DNA from 2 places in the Mesorhizobium sp. B2-3-5 genome. Region 1 is predicted to be linked to the other one. Evidence: predicted binding sites of a transcription regulator. Region 1 holds the regulator's gene; the other holds the start of a gene.

Region 1 (5,170 bases):
GGGTTGGACGTCGTGTCGGTCATGATTTCCTCCCACTGGCCGCCGTCTGGCGCGGACGCCGGAGCCCAGCCTAGAAGCTATCCGCCTGATGCGGAAACACAAATCTTTTTGAGAAAACGCCGCGGCTTTGAAGCAATTCCAGGAAAAGTGCGTGGCGGTTTTGCATCCGGAATTGCGGGAAACAATGGGCTGGAACGGTTCAGCGATTCAAGAAACACTGAACCGTTCCAGGGCCGCGGCGTCTATATCTGAGAGAAACAGGCCAGCTTAGTTGCAGGCCGCGACGGTGCCGGCGGCGACGCCCGCGCAGACTTCGTCCTTCTTGATCCAGCCGGCATCGATGACGACGTTGAGATTGTCCTTGGTGATGGCGACCGGGGTCAGGAACAGCGACTTGACGGTGTTGCCGCCAGGCGTCGTGAAGTCCTTCACGCCGGCGATGTCGGTCATCTTCTTGCCGTCAGCCAGCTGCGAGGCGATCTCGGCGGCATTCCTGCCGAGCTCACGCGCGTCCTTCCACACCGACACGGTCTGCGTGCCGAGCGCGATGCGGTTCAGCGCGGCATGGTCGCCGTCCTGGCCCGACACCGGCACTGTGCCGGCAAGGCCTTGCGCGGTCAGCGCCGCGACGACACCGCCGGCGGTGCCGTCATTGGCGGCGACCACGGCATCGACCTTGTTGTCGTTGGCGGTCAGGAACTGCTCCATGTTCTTCTGGGCGTTGGCGGGCAGCCAGCCGTCCGTATAGGCCTCGCCGACATTCTTGATCTTGCCGCTGTCGATGGCCGGCTTGAGCACTTCCATCGAGCCCGAGAACAGGAAGTCGGCATTCGGATCGGCGCCCGAGCCCTTGATGAAGACATAGTTGCCTTCCGGCTTGACCTTGAACACCGCGCGGGCCTGCATGCGGCCGACTTCCTTGTTGTCGAAGGTCAGGTAGAAGACGTCCTTGTTCTCGATCAGGCGGTCATAGCCGACGACCGGAATGCCTTCGTCCAGCGCCTTCTGGACGGCCGGGCCGATCGCCGAGGCGTCCTGCGCCAGGATGATCAGCGAATTGGCGCCCTGCGAGATCAGGCTCTCGACGTCGGTGAGCTGCTTGCCGGGATTGGACTGCGCGTCGGCGGAGATGTATTTGTCGCCGGCGGCCTCGATCGCCTTCTTCATGGCGGCCTCGTCGGTCTTCCAGCGCTCTTCCTGGAAGTTGGACCAAGAAACGCCGATGACCTTGCCCTTCGCCTGCGCGACCGACGCGAGCGTCAGTGACATGGCGACACCCGCCAGGATGGCGACTGCGAATCTCTTCATGATTATCCTCCCTGCGCCGCGTATGGCGCGACCAAACTGGCCCGAAGGCCGGCACAAAGGCTCTATTTTTTCGAGCCTCAAAAAAAATAGTGATGCATCGCCGGAAAGCTGTCAACAATGATTCTGATGGATTTCGAGGGCCCGGGAACCTTTTTTCGAGCCCCGCAATAAATAAATGACAGCATCGGCCGCTTCTGCCAGTATTTAATCGTGTTGCCGACAGTGTTCGAGGTCAGGAAGAACCGCGGCGACCGGGAGGATATGGGAAAAACATGTCGGTCGGAATCCGCCACGACGACCTGCGCCGGCGCAACCGCGCGATGGTGATTGCCGCGGTGCGCCGGGCCGGCCAGTCCTCGCGCACCGAAATCGCCGCGACCACCGGCCTCAGCCACTCCACCATATCGGCGATTTCCTCCGATCTGATCGGCGAAGGTATCCTGGCCGAAGGCAAGCCGAGCGAGGCCGGCGCGCTCAAACGCGGCAGGCCGCAGGTCGGCCTTGGCCTCAATGCGGAAGCCGCAACGGTGATGACCGCTGTGCTGTCGCTGAATTTCCTGTCCGTCGCCGTTATCGACTATGCCGGCCAGGTCATATCAGAGGAACAGCGCCGGCTGGACACGCTGACCATGTCGCGCGATGCACTGATCGGCGAATGCGTCGCCATCGTGCGGCGGCGCCTGGAGGATCCCGACATCGACGTGCGCAGCGTCGCCCGCGTCGCGCTGGCCATCCAGGGCATCACCGACACCGATGCCCGGGCAATGCTGTGGTCGCCCATCACGCCGCAGACCGACATCGCCTTCGCCGACATACTCGAAGCCGAGTTCGGCATCCCCGCCACCGTGGAGAATGACTGCAACATGATGGCGGTGGCGCTGCGCTGGCGCGATCCCGAGCGCTACCGCGACGACTTCATCGCCATTCTCCTTTCGCACGGCATCGGCATGGGCCTGGTGCTGAAGGGCGAGCTCTTCACCGGCACCCACTCCTCGGGCGGCGAATTCGGCCACATGATCCATCGGCCAGGCGGCGCGCTCTGCCGCTGCGGGCGGCGCGGCTGCGTCGAAGCCTATGCCGGCAATTACGCCATCTGGCGCAACGCCAGGCAGCTCAGCGAGGACACCGAGCCGGTGGCCGATGTCAGCGACGCGCAGATGCGGGCGCTGGCGGCGACGGCGCGGCAAACGGACGGGCCCGAGCGCGAGGCCTACCGCAGGGCCGGCGAGGCGCTGGGCTACGGCCTCGGCAGCCTGTTCGCGCTGATCGATCCCGCCCCCGTCGCCATGGTCGGCGTCAGCGCCGCCGCCTTCGACCTGATCGAGCCGGCCTTGCGCGAGGCCATCGCCCAGACCGCCGGCGGCCAGCACTCGAAATCGATTTCCTTCGACACCGAGCCTAACGAGTTGCCGCTGATCCGCGAGGGCTGCGCCATGCGGGCGCTGACTTTCGTCGACCAGGAGATTTTCGCGCCGGGCATGCAGGCGAAAGCCGGCTCCGGGGAGAACGTGGCCTGAATAACGTCGCGCTCAATCCTCGCGGATCGCATACCCTGCACCACGAATGGTGCGGATGACGTCGGGCATGCGGCCGTTGTTGACCGCCTTGCGCAACCGGCCGACATGCACATCCACCGTGCGCTCGTCGATATAGATCGTCTCTCCCCAGACATTGTCGAGCAGCTGGCTGCGCGAAAACACCCGGCCGGGATGACGCATCATGAATTCGAGCAGGCGGAATTCGGTCGGCCCGAGCCGGATTTCGCTCTTCTTGCGGTAGACGCGATGTGATTCGCGGTCGAGCACGATGTCGCCGACCTTGAGCACACTGGACAACACTTCCGGCTTGGCGCGGCGCAGCAGCGCCTTGACCCTGGCCATGAATTCCGGTGTCGAGAACGGCTTGACCAGATAATCGTCGGCGCCGGTCGAAAGGCCGCGCACGCGGTCGCTTTCCTCGCCGCGCGCCGTCAGCATGATGATCGGCAGCCGCTCGGTCTCGGGCCGCATCCTTAGCCGGCGACAGAGTTCGATGCCGGACACCGCCGGCACCATCCAGTCGAGCACCAGCAGGTCGGGGACATTCTCCTGCAGGCGGATCTCCGCCTCATCGCCGCGCGGGACCACCTCGACCTGATAGCCTTCCGATTCCAGATTGTAGCGGAGGAGCACGCCGAGCGGCTCCTCATCCTCCACCACCATGATGCGTGGCGCGATCATCGACTGGTCACCTCTAAAGCAATTCCAGGAAAAGTGTGAAGCGGTTTCCGTCCGGAATTGCATGGAAACAAGAGCGGTTTTCCGTGAAACGGTGAACCGCTCTGACGATCAAGCCGCCGGCGCCGACATCGCCGTTTCGTCCTGCTTTGGACGATTCGCTGGCAGCTGCGTACCGGTCAGCACGTAGTAGGCATTCTCGGCGATGTTGGTCACATGATCGCCGATCCGCTCGAGATTCTTGGCGCAGAACAACAGATGCGTGCAAGCGGTGATGTTGCGCGGATCCTCCATCATGTAGGTGAGAAGTTCGCGGAACACGGAGGTGTATTTGACGTCGATGCGTTCGTCGTCGGCGCGCAGCTTGGCAAGGGCCTCGGCATCGTGCGCCGCATACTCCTCGATCACGCCCTGCACCTGGATCAGCACCAGCTGCGCCATGGCGTCTATCGAATGCGACAGGTCGCGCGGCGTGGTGGACAGGCCGACCGTACCGACGCGCTTGGCGATGTTCTTGGCAAGATCGCCAATGCGTTCGAGGTCGCCGGCCATGCGGATCGACCCGACGACATGCCGCAGATCGTCGGCCATCGGCTGGCGCTTGGCGATCAGCGTGATGGCGCGATCGTCGAGTTCGCGCTGGCGCGCGTCCATGATGACGTCGTCGGAGACAACGCGCTGTGCCAGCGCGTTGTCGGAGTTCAGCAGCGCCTTGGTGGCGCCGCCGACCATCGAGCTGGCGAGATCGCCCATGTCGCTGATCAGCCTGCTGATCTGTCCGAGATCCTCGTCGAAAGAAGCGACTGTGTGTTCGGCCATGATCCTGGTCCTCGTATGCGTGAGATCAGCCGAAGCGGCCGGTGATATAGTCCTGCGTGCGCTTCTCGCGGGGCGATGTGAAGATCTTCTCGGTACGGTCGAACTCGACCAGCTCGCCCAGATACATGAAAGCCGTCTGGCGCGACACGCGCGCCGCCTGCTGCATGTTGTGGGTGACGATGACGATCGTGTAGTCGGCCTGCAGCTCGTCGATCAGCTCCTCGATCTTGGCGGTCGACAGCGGGTCTAGCGCCGAGGCCGGCTCGTCGAGCAGGATGACCTCCGGCTTCACCGCCACGGTGCGGGCGATGCAAAGACGCTGCTGCTGGCCGCCCGAAAGGCTGAGGCCGCTGGCGTTGAGCTTGTCCTTGACCTCGGTCCACAGAGCCGCGCGCTTCAGCGCCTGCTCGACACGGCCGTCCATCTCGGCCTTGCTGATCTTCTCATAGAGCCTGACGCCGAACGCGATGTTTTCATAGATCGACATCGGAAACGGCGTCGGCTTCTGGAACACCATGCCGATCTTGGTGCGCAGCAGGTTGAGGTCCTGCGAGCGGTCGAGAATGTTCCGACCGTCAAGCAGCACCTGACCCTCGGCGCTCTGCTTCGGGTAGAGCTCGTAGATGCGGTTGAAGACGCGCAGCAGCGTCGACTTCCCGCAGCCCGAAGGGCCGATGAAGGCGGTGACACTGCGCTCGGGCAGCGACAGGCTGATGTCCTTCAGCGCCTTCGACTGGCCATAGTAGAAATTGAGGTTCTTGACCTCGATCTTGGCCTTTTCCACGGCAGCCTCGGCCACGTTCAAATCGGTGGACAACATCGGTTTC
Region 2 (5,170 bases), on a different contig from region 1:
GGAACCTTTTGAGGGCCCGGCAGTTCGAACGTCATGACCGATAAACTCAACCGTTTTTGGCCGTTCGTCGCTTCGGCGGCCTTTGCCGTCCTGCTGGCGGCCAACGCCGCGCAGTCGGCCGCGGCGCTGAAGGAAGCACGCCCTGTTCTTCCGACAGATACCTCGTCGGCCCAGCAGGTCTTCGCCGACGCGCCCGATGGCGTTGACCCCATGGTGACCGGCCCGGTCAGCACCGCCTTCAAGCAAAGGCAGGACGCCGCCAACTGCGACGCCGCCGTCTGGCCGCATATTCCGATGGTCTGCTACCCGGATTGACGGCTGCTTCAACAGCCGTCCCAGGTCGCCTCACGCAGACCGCACAGGGTCGAGCGTGACCTTGTAAAGCTCGTTGTCGTCACGATCCATCAACCGCACCGTCAGCTGCTCGGTGGCGCCGGATATATCGACCAGACCGAAGAACTGCAGCCCGGCTGACGGCGGCAGGTTCTGGCCCTGCTCCGCGGTCGGCGCCTTGATGAACTTCAGCTCGGGGCCGAAGGTCATGTCGAAATTGTTGGGGCCGAAGGTGCCGGCGTGGATCGGACCGGAGACGAACTCCCAGAATGGGTTGAAGTCCTGGAACTGCGCCTTGTCCGGATTGTAGTAATGCGCAGCCGTGTAATGGACGTCGGCGGTGAGCCAGACGGTGTTGGTGATGCCGGCGTTCTTGATGTAGCGCAACAGGTCGGCGAATTCTAGCTCGCGGCCTTTCGGCGCGCCACTGTCGCCATTGCTGACCGCTTCGGCGCCGGCCTTCTTGGTCGCGTCGTCCCAGACGACGAGGCCGAGCGGCATGTCGGCGGCGATGATCTTCCAGGTCGCCTTCGAGTTCGTCAACTCGCGCTTCAGCCATTTCGTCTGCTGCTCGCCGAGCATGCGCGATTGCGGCGTCATGGTATCCTCCATGTCGGGGCCGTTGGGGCCGCGATAGGAGCGCATGTCGAGGAAGAACACGTCGAGCAGCGGTCCGTGGGCGATCTTGCGATAGACGCGGCCCGGCTCCGACGGCTCGTAGCGGATGGTTGTCATCTCGTGGAAGGCGCGCGCGGCGCGGGCCGCTAGCACGTGGATGGATTTCTCCTTGTAGCGATCGTCGGCACTGAGGTTCTTCGAATCCGACCAGTTGTTCAGCACCTCATGGTCGTCCCACTGGTAGAAGGTCGGGCAGATGGCGCTGAGTTCCAGCACGTTCTTGTCCATCATGTTGTACTTCCACTGGTCGCGATATTCGTCCAGCGTCTCGGCCACCTTGCGCTTGCCGTCGATGAGAACGACATTCTTCCACTTGCCACCGCCGGGCAGGTCGACTTCGTCCTTCATCGCGCCGTCGGCATAGATGGTGTCGCCCGAATGCAGGAAGAAGTCCGGCGTATGCTTGGCGATGGTGGAATAGGTCTTCATGCCGGTCTCGTCGATGCCCCAGCCCTGGCCGGCGGTATCGCCCGACCAGGCGAAGCGCACGTCGCGCTTCGAGGACGGCGCGGTGCGGAAACGGCCGACGATCGGGTCGGAGACGGCATTGATGTCGGAAAGATCGGCCGCCGACATGCGGTAGAAGATGTCCTGGTCGGAGGCGAGGTCGGTGAGCAGCCGCTTGACCGTGTAGTCGCTGGCCGGCGAGGTGTCGAGCGGTGCCAGCTTTGTCGCATTGGCGAAGCTTTCCGTCGTGGACACTTCGAACATGACGCGCGCGGGGCGGTCGGTACGGGTCCAGACCATGCCGCTGACGGCGTCGACATCACCGGACTGGACGCCATGGGTGAAGGCCGGACGCTGGCTGGCGCGGGAATAATAGGGCAATGCGAGACCCGAGGCGCCGAGCAGACCAGCCGCGCTGGCCGAAGTGACGAAGGCGCGGCGGGTCATCGAAAGCTTGTTCATGGCTGTCTCCTGGTGGCGTTGAAGGTGCCACCAAGGTCCGGCGTCAGTGTTGCAGACGCATTTCGAAACCATGAAGTTTTGATAACAGCTGCCAATCTCCCCCCTCGAGGGGGAGATGTCGCCGAAGGCGACAGAGGGGGTCGCCTCGCGTAGAGCGCCAACCTTTTCCGCCCGCGATAAGGGTCGAGTCTAGTCGAACCGACCCCCTCTGGCCGCTTCGCGGCCATCTCCCCCTCAAGGGGGGAGATCGGCAGCTCAAGCCGCCTGCGGCTCGGGATCGAATGCCGGCCGGCTGGTGTTGATCAAAAGCGAGAGACACGCCGCGGCGATCGCCGTCATGCCGGCGATCAGGAAGGCCAGTTCGTAATTGCCCTGCAACTCGCGCATGGTGCCGCCGAAGGCGGCGGCGGTTGCAGCCCCGACCTGGTGGCCGGCGACGATCCAGCCGAACACGATCGGCCCGCTGCGATCGCCGAAGGCTTCGTTGGCGAGCCGCAGCGTCGGCGGCACGGTGGCGATCCAGTCGAGGCCGTAGAGCACCGCGAAGATGATCAGGCTGGTCGCCGAGAAGCCGGAATAAGGCAGATAGATCAGCGATAGGCCACGGATGGCATAATAGACGCCGAGCAGCTTGCGCGGATCGAACCGGTCGGTGAGCCAACCGGACAGCGTCGTCCCGATCAGATCGAAAATGCCCATCATCGACAACAGGCCGGCGGCCTGCACCTCGCCGATGCCCATATCGCCGCAGAAGGCGATGAGATGCGTACCGACCAGACCGTTGGTGGTGAAGCCGCAGACGAAGAAAGTGGCGAACAGATACCAAAATACCCGCGTGCCAGCGGCGCGGCGCAGCGTGTTGAGCGTGTGCGCCAGGAAGTTGCCCTGCGATGCCGGCGAGACCGGCGGCACGTCATCGGCCCCGGCGCCATAGCGAACCATGCCGATCGAGGCCGGACGCTCCGGCACCAGCAGCCAGACCAGGGGCAGGAGGCAGGCGGTGGCGACCGCGACCGCGATTGCGACCGGCTTCCAGCCGCCCGATTGCGCGAGGGAAGCGATCAACGGCAGGAAAATCAGCATGCCGGTGGCGCTCGAGGCCGACATTAGCCCCATGACCAAGCCGCGATTGGTCTTGAACCAGCGGTTGACGATCGTGGCGCCGAGCACGCTGGCGACGGCACCGGAGCCGATGCCGGAGAAGACGCCCCAGGTGATGAACAGGTGCCACGGCTTGGTCATCAAAAGGCTGAGTGCCGTCGAAGCCGACATCACCACCAACGCAGCAAGCAGCGTGCGGCGCAGCCCGATCCGCTCCATCAGCGCGGCGGCGAACGGACCGGTCAGACCGTAGAGCAGGATACCGACGCCGGCGGCCAGCGAGATCGTGTCGCGCCGCCAGCCGAAGCTGCTTTCGAGCGGCAGCATCATGACGGAAGGCGCGGAACGAAGCCCGGCCGCGATCAGCAGGCAGAGGAAGATGACACCGACCACGACGAAAGCGTAGCGCTGGCCAAACGGACGGGATTGAGTTATCATGTTACTGACCGGTACGTTGCAAGATGGGAGCATGTATACGTACCGATCGGTAACATTGTCAATCGAGTCCCACGATGCCAACCGACAAAAATATTGAACTGACCATCAGCGACGGTCATGCATCGGCGCCGCCGAAGGCCGCCAAGAAGATCCTCGACGTGGCTTATGACCTGTTCTACCGGCGCGGCATAAGAGCGATCGGCGTCGACGAGATCGTCAAGCGTGCCGGCGTCACCAAACCGAGCCTCTATCGCAGTTTCCCCTCGAAGGACGAACTGGCCGCGTCCTATCTCAGGCAATACGACCTTGAGTTCTGGGAGCGCTTCGACGAGGCCGTCAACGCACATCCGGGCAATCCGCGCGCGCAGATCATCGCCTTCCTCACCCGCGTCGGCAAGCGCACGCAGAAACCGGATTATCGCGGCTGCGGCATGACCAATGCGGCCGTCGAATATCCCGAGCGCGGCCATCCGGCGCGCGTGGTAAGCGAGGACAACAAGCAGGAACTGCGACGCAGGCTGCGCGCCATGGCCGCCGCGATGGGCGCGCCAGACGCCGATACGCTGGGCGACGGGCTGCTGCTGCTCATCGAGGGCGCCTATATCAGCGGCCAGCTGTTCGGCCTCGGCGGCCCGGCGCAATCGGTCGCCCGCAACGCCGACCTGCTGATCGAAGCAAGCCTGAAGAAATAAGACTTTCAGGCGCTGGCGCAGCCCCTCACCTGCCTGCCGGCATCCTCTCATCATCGATTTCGCCAATCGACGGCGTTGCAAAGAGAGCGCCGAGGTAGCGGACGTCCCCTTCTCCCCGTCACTATAAGGGAGAAAGTGCCGGTAGGCGGATGAGGGGCGGCGCAGACGCTGACAATTGGGCTTGGCAGCCATCTCGCGCAAGCTCGCCGACGAGAAGGCGCGCAGCTTCGTCTGCGGCAAGGACAGGCACACCGTCATCGGCGATGTGCCGCCCTTCGGCCGGGTCGATAATTAGCCTACTTGCTCGCCTTGGCGCGGTCGACCGCGTCCATGATCATCTTCTTGGCGTATTTGGAATCGTGCCAGCCCTCGATCTTGACCCATTTGCCGGGCTCGAGATCCTTGTAGTGCTCGAAGAAGTGCTGCACCTGATGGCGGGTGATCTCGGGCAAATGCGTGTATTCGGTGACGTTCTCGTAACGCAGCGTCAGCTTCGGCGACGGCACGGCGATGACCTTCTCGTCCTGGCCGGCATTGTCTTCCATGATCAGGACGCCGATCGGCCGCACATTGATGACGCAGCCCGGCACCAGCGCGCGCGTGTTGCAGACCAGCACGTCGATCGGATCGCCGTCGCCCGACAGCGTGTGCGGCACGAAGCCGTAATTGCCGGGATAGCGCATCGAGGTGTGCAGGAAGCGGTCGACGAACAGCGTGCCGGCCTCCTTGTCCATTTCGTACTTGATCGGCTCGCCGCCGATCGGCACCTCGATGATGACGTTGACGTCTTCAGGCGGATTCTTTCCGGTGGCTATGGCTTCGATGCGCATGGCTTTGTCCCTCTCTCGGTTGGGAGACCGATAGCGGGCGGCGCAAAATGGCGCAATGCGGCGAATGGTGTTCACGTATGTCAGGTGAGACGCGACGGCGTTCGACGCGTTCAACAATCAGCACAAGATGTTTCAGCGTCGTGATTTTTGCGCGGGATGCGTCCCTGAGGCTTCGCCTTCCGGGACCAT

What was found. The regulator PhoB, encoded in region 1, activates phosphate uptake and scavenging genes when phosphate is short. The targets are predictions, from matches to a motif close to TGTCATNNANCTGTCAT.
Region 2: FJ958_RS20655 (alkaline phosphatase) is a predicted target of PhoB. The motif match lies at 1,991-2,007, and genes of this name have one in related genera.

Annotation. Positions count from the first base shown of each region.
Region 1 is NZ_VFVX01000008.1:206,700-211,869, forward strand. Features, by position in the region: gene FJ958_RS12725 (sugar ABC transporter permease) at 1-23, opposite strand, end outside; gene FJ958_RS12730 (hypothetical protein) at 13-252, shown strand; gene xylF (D-xylose ABC transporter substrate-binding protein) at 268-1,308, opposite strand; gene FJ958_RS12740 (ROK family protein) at 1,581-2,825, shown strand; gene phoB (phosphate regulon transcriptional regulator PhoB) at 2,838-3,527, opposite strand; gene phoU (phosphate signaling complex protein PhoU) at 3,636-4,343, opposite strand; gene pstB (phosphate ABC transporter ATP-binding protein PstB) at 4,369-5,170, opposite strand, start outside; gene pstA (phosphate ABC transporter permease PstA) at 5,169-5,170, opposite strand, start outside.
Region 2 is NZ_VFVX01000019.1:36,841-42,010, reverse strand. Features, by position in the region: gene FJ958_RS20660 (hypothetical protein) at 34-315, shown strand; gene FJ958_RS20655 (alkaline phosphatase) at 346-1,920, opposite strand; gene FJ958_RS20650 (MFS transporter) at 2,176-3,459, opposite strand; gene FJ958_RS20645 (TetR/AcrR family transcriptional regulator) at 3,534-4,151, shown strand; gene ppa (inorganic diphosphatase) at 4,448-4,981, opposite strand.